DNA from 3 places in the Planococcus dechangensis genome. Region 2 is predicted to be linked to each of the others. Evidence: riboswitches for the same ligand, from Rfam matches in the RefSeq annotation. Region 2 holds a riboswitch; each other region holds the start of a gene.

The links. A riboswitch is a leader RNA that binds a small molecule or an ion and turns the genes downstream of it on or off. The one in region 2 is predicted to bind S-adenosylmethionine.
Region 1: another riboswitch for S-adenosylmethionine. It lies ahead of ACFO5U_RS14580 (MetQ/NlpA family ABC transporter substrate-binding protein); the one in region 2 lies ahead of ACFO5U_RS13725 (methionine ABC transporter ATP-binding protein).
Region 3: another riboswitch for S-adenosylmethionine. It lies ahead of ACFO5U_RS10655 (methionine ABC transporter ATP-binding protein); the one in region 2 lies ahead of ACFO5U_RS13725 (methionine ABC transporter ATP-binding protein).

Annotation. Positions count from the first base shown of each region.
Region 1 covers NZ_JBHSGL010000015.1:25,037-29,196, reverse strand. The annotation lists gene ACFO5U_RS14585 (acyl-CoA dehydrogenase family protein) at 1-695, opposite strand, end outside; gene ACFO5U_RS14580 (MetQ/NlpA family ABC transporter substrate-binding protein) at 717-1,544, opposite strand; SAM riboswitch class I at 1,653-1,773, opposite strand; gene ACFO5U_RS14575 (SDR family NAD(P)-dependent oxidoreductase) at 2,380-3,135, shown strand; gene ACFO5U_RS14570 (hypothetical protein) at 3,329-4,160, opposite strand, start outside; gene ACFO5U_RS14565 (hypothetical protein) at 4,155-4,160, opposite strand, start outside.
Region 2 covers NZ_JBHSGL010000014.1:50,003-54,162, forward strand. The annotation lists gene ACFO5U_RS13720 (methionine ABC transporter permease) at 1-570, opposite strand, end outside; gene ACFO5U_RS13725 (methionine ABC transporter ATP-binding protein) at 563-1,588, opposite strand; SAM riboswitch class I at 1,680-1,784, opposite strand; gene ACFO5U_RS13730 (thioredoxin family protein) at 1,820-2,143, opposite strand; gene ACFO5U_RS13735 (hypothetical protein) at 2,124-2,486, opposite strand; gene gcvH (glycine cleavage system protein GcvH) at 2,548-2,928, opposite strand; gene ACFO5U_RS13745 (arsenate reductase family protein) at 3,006-3,359, opposite strand; gene ACFO5U_RS13750 (acyl-CoA dehydrogenase family protein) at 3,479-4,160, opposite strand, start outside.
Region 3 covers NZ_JBHSGL010000005.1:1,515,378-1,519,537, forward strand. The annotation lists gene ACFO5U_RS10650 (methionine ABC transporter permease) at 1-574, opposite strand, end outside; gene ACFO5U_RS10655 (methionine ABC transporter ATP-binding protein) at 564-1,577, opposite strand; SAM riboswitch class I at 1,647-1,752, opposite strand; gene ACFO5U_RS10660 (carbon-nitrogen family hydrolase) at 1,799-2,593, opposite strand; gene ACFO5U_RS10665 (pyridoxal phosphate-dependent aminotransferase) at 2,679-3,851, shown strand; gene ACFO5U_RS10670 (purple acid phosphatase family protein) at 3,886-4,160, opposite strand, start outside.

The DNA of each region.
Region 1 (4,160 bases), on a different contig from region 2:
TTTTTCCCGGGCACGCTGATTTCGACCAAGGCCTTTTCCTCAACTCGGACATTTGTCAACACCAAGTCATGGCTGCCGGTGCCGGTCATCGCCACGCTGTCCCAAGTTTCGTCGATCTCTACACCTTCAGCCGACCGCGGAATGAGGAAGTAGCCGACTTCACCGGTCTCTTCAATCACAGCGGTCACGTTGAAGTAATCCAACACTGGCGCCATCGACGTAAACGACTTGCGCCCGTCGATAACCCAAGCCCCACCTTCTTTTCTGGCTTTTGTAGACGGTTTTCCGCCTCTCGTCGGGCTGCCGGTCTGCTTTTCGGTCGCGCAATTATTGATCAACGCACCACGGGCTTTGATATCGTCGAACAAGGCCACAAGCACCGATTCGTCCCATTTACCGGTCTCGCCTAAATCTTGAACGATGCCCATATGCCAGCCAATCGACAAACCGGTCGACCCGTCCGCACGGCTGATCGCTTCCTGGTAGCGCAGCATCTCCGACAAGGAAATCCCCGCTCCGCCGTATGCTTTCGGAATCGTCAACGCCGGATAATTGATTGCTTTCAGTTCGTTGAAATTTTCGAATGGAAAATTTCGTTCCAAGTCGTTGCGCGCCGCCCGCTCCGTAAAAGGCGCGACGGTTTCGTTCAATATGTCCATGCGTTCTTCAAATGTTTTCGCTTTTAGGATATCCATCATTCTTCACCTTTCTCCTATCTATTGCGTCCATTCCTCCGTCAAAATAAAGCCGTCGTACTGCTCATTCGACTCGATATATTCCTGGAATTCCTCGGATTCGTAAGCTTCTTTCAAATCTTTCGCCCACTCGGTATCCGCATTTTCTTCCTCGATCGTCACCACGATGCGGTGCTGTTCCGGCGTGTTCTCGATTTTCAAGGCATCGGTAATCTTGCGGTCCGGCGCATTGGCAATATAATTGCCGTTAACGACGCCAAAGTCGATGTCCTGCAGCGACACCAGGATTTGCGCCGGGTCCAAGACTTTCAAGTCCAAGTCATAATCAGCGCTTTCCACTGCGTTCAAATTAAAATCCGTCACGCCTGCGCCGTCCGACACCGTCACCCAGCCCAATTCTTCCAAGATACGCACTGCGCGCTCCTGATTGACCGGATCATTCGGCAAGCCGACAGTCGAGCCGTCCTTCACCTCATCCAAAGATTGATGATGCTCGGAATACAAGCCTTGAGGCGCACTTGGCACAAACGCGATGCCCGTCATGCCCATGCCCAGTTCCTCGTTGATCCCTTCCATATACGCCGTGCTCTGGAAAATGCTCGCATCGATCGAGCCTTCCTGCATCGCCGGGTTCAACTGCATGTTTTGGGAAAAAGTTGTTGTATCCACTTTATACCCCTTCTCCTCCAAAATAGGCAAAATCCCTTCCTTGAATTGCTGCTCATACGTCCCGACGCCAAAGCCGACACGCACTTCTTTCTTGTCTTCCCCAGAAGCTTCCCCGCTATCGCCACATGCTGCAAGTAATAAACCCGAAATCCCGAGCACTCCGATCCACTGTTTGTTCATCTGCCATCTCTCCTTAGTCTTTTTCATTTTGAATGAAATGCTATCAACTTGCGGCCCAATAGAAAAAGCCCCTCTTCATAAAAAGAAGAGAGACTCACCGTCCGGCTCTTCTCATCTCTCAAATGCATAGCAGCACCTGCTGGATTTGGCACAGTTTCAAATTGGACATCCAATCTGTTCCGCTGCCGAAGCTTCAAAGGGCCAGTCCCTCCACTTCTCTGGATAAGAAATTATGTACTCAGTGTTAATGCCGAGTAATTTGATATGATTAATACAATAGCAGAGCTTTGATTTTATGGCAATAGCTTGTTTAGAGATCAATTCATTAAAAAACTCCTTTTCACAGAGTAGAAAGAGTTTTACGCTGTCGAGAAAGTTAAGAAGTCGTATTTTCCGAAGCTTATCGCTCGCTTTCCGTGGGCTCGCGCCCAAGCCTCCTCAGTCGCGGTGCGCCTTGCGGGGTCTCGGTCGTCTCGCTGATCCACTGGAGTCGAGCGAACGCTTCTCCAAATACTAAAATAATCCATTGATTTTGATTGTAGAAAAGGTGATCACCTTTTCGATTCATTGTGGATCACGGAATTCATCCGCCTATACAGCATACCCAGCCTGAAGAGATTCTATTAGATATATAATTATTATCATTACTTCTTATCACTTTGCTAGGAGGAAAATAGTGTATAATTTTCATTTAAGAACTCTCATAATTCCAAATACTTCAAGAAATTTCTAGTTTATAAAATGCTTTTTCTCCCACTTCAAGAGCCAGCACAATTTCATGAGAGTTTCATTGTTACTGTACACTTACTACATTCATTTCAATGGAGGGATTCACATGAAGCACACAGTTATCACAGGCGCCAGCTCAGGAATCGGATATGAAGCTGCACTGGCTTTCGCAGCACGCGGCAAAAACCTTATTCTTGTGGCAAGAAGGGAAAACGAGCTCAATAATCTTAAAGAGAGCATTCAACGTATGAACCCGGATCTGGACGTCATCATCAAGAGGGCAGACCTATCTGAAAGTGAGCAAGTCCATACGCTATACGAAAGTCTTAAAGAATACGATATTGAAACCTTTGTTAACAACGCCGGCTTCGGAAACAGTGCAACTGTCGCTGAACAGGATGTAAATAAAACCGAAAAAATGCTGCGCGTAAATGTAGAAGCACTCACCACGCTTTCCACTCTTTATGCACACGACTATACTGACCGGGAAGGCGCGCAGCTCATCAACGTATCATCTGACTTAGGCTACAGAATCGTGCCAAATGCCGTTACATATGCTGCGACCAAGTTTTACGTGAGCGCATTTACAGAAGGACTTGCCCAGGAATTGCAGGATAACGGTGCACTCATGAAAGTAAAAATACTCGCGCCATCTATGACCGAAACCGAATTCGTGAAAACTGCACGGGAACTTGATGACTTCAGCTATAGCGACAATGTGCAGAAGTTCCACACCGCAAAAGAGATGGCACAGTTTATGCTGGAGCTTTATGATAGTGAGCAGGTTCTCGGGAAGGTGAATAGTGAGAGCTATGAGTTTGAGTTGATGGATCCGGTTTTTCAGTATACTTCGAGGAAGTAGGATCCCTATAGTTCCAATATCAAAAAAATCCCTTCTCACACAATGTGAGAAGGGATTTTTCTAAATGGGCTGATGACTTACATCATGCCGCCCATTGAAGAGTGGCTATTATAGCCTTGTATGGTGTATTGAAAACCTTGTTATATAGAAGGTTTTCATTTTTTATTCGCATAGCTTTTTATAGAAAATCATTTCATTGTTGCCGGATTGTTGCCTTTTGAAATAGTTCGCTGAAAGTTTTGTTGTCAATTTTCTCTCTAATAACCTCTAACAAATTAACTGTTTTAAAATCATCGTATCGCGATGGAAGAACCCTTTTGTGTTCTTTCAATGATATCAACACTTTAGTTACTTTAATGTTATCATTTTTGTTTGATTTATATCTGGATAAAGTGTCATCTATATAAATCATATAATTAATTTTTTTCAAGAAGTTTTTCCCGGAGTCTTTAGTAGGATACCCCCCTTTTAAAGCATTAATGTGGTTATCAAGAGTTGCTTTGCATTCTATCAATTTGATTTCCACACCTTTTTCATGCACTTTAACTACATCGATCAAACAGCCTTGACCAGCAAAAGACTTTTCTATAAGTTTCTTTCTCTTATGTTGGAAAATAGGTTCATGATAAATCTTACTTTCAGTATCTTTTTCTAAATGAACAGTTAAATACTCTAGCAGTTCACCTCTAAAACTGTGGAATTCTCTTAACCCTTTACTGTAAATCTTATAAATGTTATTTGTTATAACATTTTTAGTTCTTGAAATCACAGAAACTTCGCTATTAATTTCAGCTTCCTCAATAAACGAATCTAATTCTTCTAAGAACATATTTTTAGGAATCGTTCTTGTTAAGTCTATTTCTTGCAGAAAAGAAACTATACCTTCGATAAGTATTGGAAAATGTTCTTTAGTTGCTAATTTCTTTTTGTGCATGTTGAAGTATCTAAAAGGAGATTTATTACTCAATTCCTCAAAGCTTGTCACATTGACATTTTTAATTCTTAAATTAGAAAACTTTTCATTC
Region 2 (4,160 bases):
ACGGCTTCGTTGGAAACCGTCCAAGAATGCGAGTGTCCCGAGGCCGCCTGCCCCGATGATGCCCGCCATTGCGGTATAGCCTACTAAAGCGATAGCGGTCACAGTAATGCCGGAAATCAATGCCGGTTTGGACTCAGGCAGCAGCACCTTGCGGATGATGGTCCATGTAGTTGCCCCCATCGAGCGTGCAGCTTCGATGACGCCTTTATCAATTTCTTTTAATGCAATGAGCACCATGCGCGCATAAAATGGCGCTGCCCCGATGATCAAAGCCGGAAGCGCGGCATTCGGCCCGCGGATTGTTCCGATTAGGAACTTAGTGAACGGAATGAGCAGAATGATCAGAATGATAAACGGAATGGAACGGAAAATATTGACGAATGCACCTGTCAGCCAGTTGACGATTTTATTGGCCCATAATTGATTGGGCGCTGTCAGGAACAGGACAATTCCGAGTACGAGGCCGATGATGAACGTGAAGAGTGTCGACATCCCGGTCATATAGATCGTCTCTAATGTCGCGTCCCACATATTCGTCCAGTCAACGTTTGGGAACAAAGTATCAATCATGGCTCATCACCTCCGTCTGCACGTCATGTGCACTGAGGTAGGCCAGTGCTTTTTCGATTTCCGCTGGATCCCCTTTTAACTGGAGGATGAGCATGCCGTATGCACCGCGTTGGGTGTGGGAGATATTGCCGTGGACGATATTGACTTCCACTGCGTGTCCACGGATCAACTGCGTCAATATCGGCTGTTCCGTCTGGTCGCCGACAAAAACCAATTTGACCAATCGGCCTTCCGGATATTGTTCACGCAAATTGCGAACGGTTTCTGCTGAATCTTCTGTTTCGGTCACTTGCGCCACAAAGCGTTTGGTGATGTCTTCTTTCGGATGCTGGAACACATGCAACACTTCGCCAAGTTCGACGACACGCCCTCCTTCCATTACGGCAACGCGGTGGCAAATCTTGCGGATGACATGCATCTCATGCGTAATCAGCACAATCGTCAAACCGAGCCGTTTGTTGATGTCCACCAATAGATCCAGTATGGCATCGGTCGTCTGCGGATCGAGTGCTGAAGTCGCTTCATCGCACAACAGCACTTCCGGATCATTGGCTAATGCGCGCGCAATGCCGACACGCTGCTTTTGACCACCTGAAAGCTGTGATGGATAAGCATTTTCGCGCCCTTCCAATCCAACCAGCTCGATCAGCTCTTTCGAACGCTTGCGTCTTTGTTCTTTCCCCACTCCCGCAATCTCGAGCGGAAACTCGATATTTTCACGGACAGTGCGAGACCATAGCAAGTTGAAATGCTGGAAGATCATGCTGACTTTTTGGCGCGCCGAGCGCAATTTAGCGCCTGAAATGGCTGTGATGTTTTGGCCGTTGATCTCAACGGAACCGCTGCTCGGCTGCTCCAGGCCGTTCAACAGCCGGATCAAGGTACTTTTTCCTGCTCCACTGTATCCGATAATACCGAAAATCTCTCCTGACGGCACTGACAAATCGACTTTGTCAACCGCCGTCAAACGCGCTTTTCCGGTATCGAATATTTTGGTCAAACCTTTTAACTCAATCATGGTTGGGCACTCTCCTAAATCATTGAAGTAACAAAAAAACCTTCCTGCATAGATAAGCAGAAAGGCACATGTGGAAACACAGTAAACCGTTCTCTCATCTGTCAAAGTTTACACTTTGAGTGACTTGGCACCATTTCATTTTCATGACGGTTGCCGGGCTTCATCGGGCACTTCCCTCCACCTCTCTTAATAAGAGTTACGCTATTAAATTAATTTCAGAAATTAAATTTATCACGGTCGGCTGTATTCGTCAACCGTTTTCAATTTGCCATATAAATATGGCACTGAATGAAAAGCATAGATCTTGTCTGTGACCTTTCCACCTTGTGAAATGAGCAGGCACGGCACGCTTTCGACTTGATACAACTCTGCCACTTCCTGGACATAGTTCAAGTTGGCTTTGCCGATCGGAAGGTCCGGCAAAAGCTCTGTTACGACATCGAGCATTTTGCTGGCCACTTGGCATGTGCCGCACATCGGCGCGAACAGATAATAAGCGGTCACTTGTTGCGTATTTTTGGCTTTAAGCCATTCTTTATGTGTCCATTCGTTCATAAAAGTCATTCCTTATCGCGTGATTAAAGACTCGCACGTCCGCAGCATTGAGCACGTCGATCAGCTTGCCGATCGGTGTGGCCGCGACTTCCTTATAGCTTTTGTCGATGTAAAAATGGCGCGCTTCCGGAAATTCACGCTTGATGAGCTTTCGCAGTTTATCGCCGGAAGAATCCGCATCGACTAGGATGATGATGTCCTGCCCTTCAAATGGCAACAACATTTCTTCGAGTCTTGTAGCACTTACTGTACCATTTGTGCAGAGAATCGTCACGGGTTCTGCAATCAATGGCGCAATCCGGGTTTTGTCGCTGATCCCTTCAACCACTATCACTTTCTCCATACGCCTCTCCCCCAAACTTCGCTGGATGAAAAAAAGCGCCGAAAAACAGGCGCTTCCACACTTACTCGTTTGTCATTTCTTTGTATTCATCGGCAGACATCAAAGCACTCATGTCTTCTTCTGAAGGGGCTTCCACTACGACCATCCACGCTTTTTCATAAGGGGACTCGTTGACGAATTCCGGGCTGTCTTCAAGCTCAGAATTGACTTCGACAACTTTTCCGCTTACTGGCGCATATAATTCCGATACCGTTTTAACGGATTCGACACTGCCGAACGGCTGGTCTTTTTTCAGTTCATCTCCAACTTGCGGAAGCTCGACAAAAACGATGTCACCGAGTTCGTCTTGCGCGAAATGGGTGATGCCGATACGTGCCTTGCCATCTTCAATTTTAACCCATTCGTGTTCTTTTGAATAACGAAGATCTTGTGGTGTGCTCATCCAAACCCCTCCAAATATGTAATAGTCTCAATTTCAGTTTGCCATACTCAAGGATGAAAAACAAGATGACAAACTTGTCAGCTCCATGTCGTTTCGTAGGTTTCTTCTTTAAAGCCCAGCGTCGCTCTCTTGCCGTCCCAGGCGAGCGGTCGTTTGATCAACATGCCGTCCGATGCGAGCAATTTATATTGCTCTTCATCAGTCATGTTCGGCAGCTTTTCTTTCAATTCGAGCTCCCGGTATTTTTTGCCGCTCGTATTAAAGAATTTCTTCAGCTCAATGCCGGAAGTTTCATGGATGGTTTTCAATTGCTCCGCAGTAGGCGGGTTTATTGATATATCGATATAGTCGAACTCAGCCTCGTTTGCCTCAAGCCATTTTTTGCCATTGCGGCAAGTCGAGCATTTCGGGTAAGCGTAATAATGAATCATCAAGTCTCCTCCTATCGTTGTTTTCAGCATATCAAAAACAGCTGGACCCGTCGACTGGCGAAACTGCAGACAGCAAGAAAAGCGGAAAGGAGTTTCCCTTCCCGCTTGATGATTCTCTATTACACGACATATTTCTCTGAAGCGATGAGTTTTTCCGATGCTTCACGCTTTTTAACAATCAAGTTGTAAGGAGTCGAGCGCGTCAATTTACGCAATGCCGATAGCATCATGCGCTGGTTGTCGCCTTCGATCGCCGCGATCAATGTTTCTTTCGCATCTTTTTCGATTGCTTCGAAAGCTTCCTGGCAGAAGATCTGTGTATAAAGAAGCTTCTGCTTAGCTTTGTCTTCTCCGCTCGCTGCGATTGCTTTTTCCGTACGCAAGACCACAGACTCCATGGCGAAGACATTGCTGACGATGTCTGCAATATTGACAAGGATTTCCTGCTCCGCTTCCAGTTTTTTGCCGTAAGTTTGTGCGGCAAGCCCTGCAGCTAGAATCGCAATTTTCTTAGCATTTTTCACCAATGCTTTTTCCTGCGCCAATGCTTCCGTACCGACTTCTTCCGGCATCATCATCAACAGCTCTTCTTGCAAAGCTTGTGCATGCTGCAAAAGCGGCAACTCTCCTTTCATTGCTTTACGCAGCAATGTACCAGGTACGAGCAGGCGGTTGATTTCATTGGTTCCTTCAAAAATCCGGTTGATGCGGGAATCGCGGTAGATGCGCTCAATTTCGTATTCCTGCATAAAACCGTAGCCGCCGTGCAGCTGAACGCCTTCATCAACGATATAATCCAAT
Region 3 (4,160 bases), on a different contig from region 2:
TATCGTAGCGGTAATAGCCGAAACGGATCGCCAAATCGCCGATGCCGCCGCCACCGACAACGCCAGCCATTGCCGAATAGGCAATCAAGCTGATGACCGTAAGTGTAATGCCTTGAATGATGCTGGCCTTAGCTTCCGGCAACAGCACATCCTTGATGATCATCCACGGAGTGGCGCCGACCGCGATGGCCGCTTCGATGACGCCTTTATCAATATCCCGCAATGCGGTTTCCACGATGCGCGCGAAAAATGGAATCGCCGCGACCGATAAGGAAACACTGGCTGCCACCGGCCCGATTGTCGTTCCTGTAATCGCTTGTGTCAGCGGGATGAGTGCGACGAGCAAAATGATGAACGGAATCGACCGGACGATGTTGACGATAAAGCCGATGACCGAATTGACCGGCCGATTTTCCCAGAACAAGCCACGGTCCGTGATGAACAGCAGAATGCCCAGCGGCAAGCCAACGACCAGCGCGACGCCGAGTGAAATGCCGATCATGACGAGCGTCTGGTAAAATGCCACTTGGATTTCAGGCCATAGATCGATGATTCTTTCCCATTCAATTCCCATGACCCATCACCTCCACTATCGCTTTGCGCTGTTCTAAATACGTAATTGCCTGTTGTATGTCCGTTTGTCCGCCTTTTAGTTCCATCACAAAGATCCCGAGCGGCCGTTCTTGGATGTATTCAATCGCACCGTGCAAGAAATTGCCTTTCACCGAATAGCTTTGCAGCATATCGGAAATGATGCCTTGCCCGGCTACTTCTCCTTTAAACAATACTTTGATGATCGTCCCGTCGCATTTTTCCAGGATTTCCTCCGGCACGTTAAACGATACGACACTGGAGATGAATTCTTTGGTCAACGCGGTTTTCGGTTCTGCAAAAATATCGTAGACGCTGCCTTCTTCAATGACACGCCCGTTCTGCATGACCGCCATCCGGTCGCAGATCTCCTTGACGACGTTCATTTCGTGCGTGATCAAGACGATCGTGATATTGAGCTTGCGGTTGATGTCTTTCAATAACCGCAGGATCGACAAGGTTGTATTCGGGTCAAGCGCTGAAGTCGCCTCATCGCATAACAAGACAGCCGGGTCGTTCGCGAGCGCACGGGCAATGCCGACGCGCTGCTTTTGCCCGCCGCTGAGCTGTGCCGGATAGACGCCGCGCTTATCGGTCAAGCCGACCATTTCCAATAGCTCATCAACGCGCGGGCCGATTTTTTTGCTCGGCGTCCCCGCTGCACGAAGGGCGAATGCAATGTTTTCAGCGACCGTCTTTTGACTGATCAAATAGAAATGCTGAAAGATCATGCCGATTTTCAAGCGCGCTTTCCGCAATCCTTCGCCGCGCAGTTTCGTTAAATCCTGCCCGCCGACCGAAACAATCCCCGAGGTAGGACGTTCGAGCAAATTGATGCAGCGGATAAGGGAACTCTTCCCTGCACCCGAATAGCCGACGATGCCGAAAATTTCACCGGTCTTCACTTCGAGGCTGACATTGTCTACGCCCGTGACAGAGCCGTGCTTCGTTTGATAGGTTTTGCTTAGCTGTTCGATTTGAATCATGTTGTCCACTCCCCCAGGCAAATAAAAAATGCCTCTTTTATCAAAAAGAGACATCGAAAGTTAAATTCCGACTTATCTTTCAGAATGATTGCCATTCTGCAGGACTTGGCACCTTCCCGCATTGGGGGTTGCCGGACGTCATCGGGCCTTTACCCTCGGTCTCTCTTGATAAGCATACGTATTTGGTTGTTTTCAATCTTACGCGCCACTGCAGCCGCTTGTCAATGCGATTTTTCAAACTTTTTGTACAACGGGACGCGCCGGTCATCGAATACCGGGATGCGCGTGCGCACCTCGTCGACTTCTGAAAGGTCGATGTCGGCATAAGCGATGCCTTCAATGCCGCCCATATCTAGCCGGACTTCTCCCCACGGCGCAATGACCATCGAATGGCCGCCGAATTCATTTTTCGGGTCGCTGCCGATGCGATTGGCGGCGATGATGAAGCATTGGTTCTCGATGGCACGCGCCTGCAGCAGGATGCGCCAATGATCGATGCGTGCCGCCGGCCATTCGGCAGGGACGAAAATCGCTTTCGCCCCGTTGAGCGCCTGTGCGCGCAGCCATTCCGGAAAGCGGATGTCATAGCAAATGACGCCGCCGAAAGTCTCGCCATCTAGTTCGAACGTGCCGAGCGATTGTCCTTCTTCGAGGTGGATATGCTCATCCATCAACCCGAAGCGGTGCGCTTTATCATACTCCGAAACGAGTGCACCCGTATTGTCGACCACATACATCGTATTGTAAAAACCGTCCTGTTTCTTCGTCGACACTGAGCCGCCGACGATATGGACGCTATGCTGTTTAGCAAACTGCTTTAAAAAATCGACCGTCTTGCCGTTGCCGTCCGCCAATTGTTCAAGCTCCTTCAATGCATAGCCGGTGTTCCACATTTCGGGCAGCACGATGACATCCGCACCGTTTCCGGCAGCTTCTTCCAAATATTCTTTGACATGCTGAAAATTCGTTTCCGGTTTTCCGAACGCAATGTCCATCTGCACACAAGCGATTTTCATATTCTCTCCCCCTGTAGACAGTTTAGCTTAAACTCTATAAGATTTAAGATAGAAGTGCAATTATTTAGAAAATGAGGAGGATTTCATGGACTTTTCAGATCGCTTACAAAATCTTCCGGATCAATTTTTCGCCTTGCTTGTCGCAAAAACGGCAAAAGCTGTCGATGAAGGACGCGATGTCATCAATTTCGGCCAAGGCAACCCGGATCAGCCGACGCCTGCGCATATTGTCAAAGCCATGCAACAAGCGGTGGCGGATCCCCAAACCCACCGCTACTCGCCGTTTCGCGGGCTTAGTTCATTAAGAAAAGCCGCTGCGGATTTCTACAAAAAAGAGTACGATGTCGATATCGATCCGGATTTGGAAGTTGCCATTTTGTCCGGAACGAAAATCGGCTTTATCGAATTGCCGCTTGCGTTGCTGAACCCGGGCGATTCGCTGCTGTTGCCGGACCCGGGCTACCCTGATTACCTGTCAGCCGCACCGCTGGCGGATATCGAATTCGATTTAATGAAACTTAAACAGGAAACCGGCTATCTTCCCGATTATAACGATGTGACGGCCGCCGCAAGAGCACGAGCCAAATTGATGTACTTGAACTACCCAAACAACCCGACAGGCGCGACAGCAGACATTGCGTTTTTCGATGAAACGATCCAGTTTGCCAAAGAAAACGGCATCGGGGTCGTGCATGACTTTGCCTATGGCCGCATCGGCTTTGACGGCGAAAAACCGGTCAGCTTCCTGCAGTCAAAAGGCGCCAAAGACATCGGCATCGAAATGTATACATTATCCAAAACGTATAATATGGCCGGATGGCGCATCGGCTTTGCGGTCGGCAATGCCAAAATGATCGAAGCACTCAACATCGTCCAAGACCATTTGTTCGCCGGCATCTTTCCGGCCGTTCAGCTGGCGGCTGTAGAAGCATTAAACAGCAGCCAGCAATGCGTCGAGGAACTGAATGCATTATACGAGAAAAGGCGCCAGACGCTAGTGGATGAATGCCGCCGGATCGGCTGGGAATTCGACGCGCCGAAGGGATCGTTTTTTGCCTGGCTGCCTGTCCCGGAAGGCTATACGAGCGTCGAGTTCTCTGACCTGCTGCTCGACAAAGTCGACATCGCCGTGGCGCCGGGCAGCGGTTTTGGCCCTGGCGGAGAAGGCTTTGTGCGCGTCGGCTTACTGGTCACCGAGCAGCGCATCGCAGAAGCCATGCAGCGCATCGAGAAGTTAGAGCTTTTCACTAAAAAATAAAACAAAAAAAAAGAAGGCATTGCGCCTTCTTTTTTTATTTTGTATTGACTACCAATTCCATGTCCCAATACAAATCAGAGCTGAAACGGTCGTCTTGGTGCACTTGGGCTGAAAGTACATTCCTTCCGTTTTTCAGCTGCGATAAGGCGGTTTCGTCCAGGTAGATGCGCTCGATCTTGCTTTCACTGCCGTAATATTCGTCCATCACCGCTCCCTGGTAATCTTCAAAACCAAACTCGCCCTTCTCCGGCATGTTAAAGCGCATGATTTCCTCACCATTCAAATACAGGATGACCCCATCGTCCACCC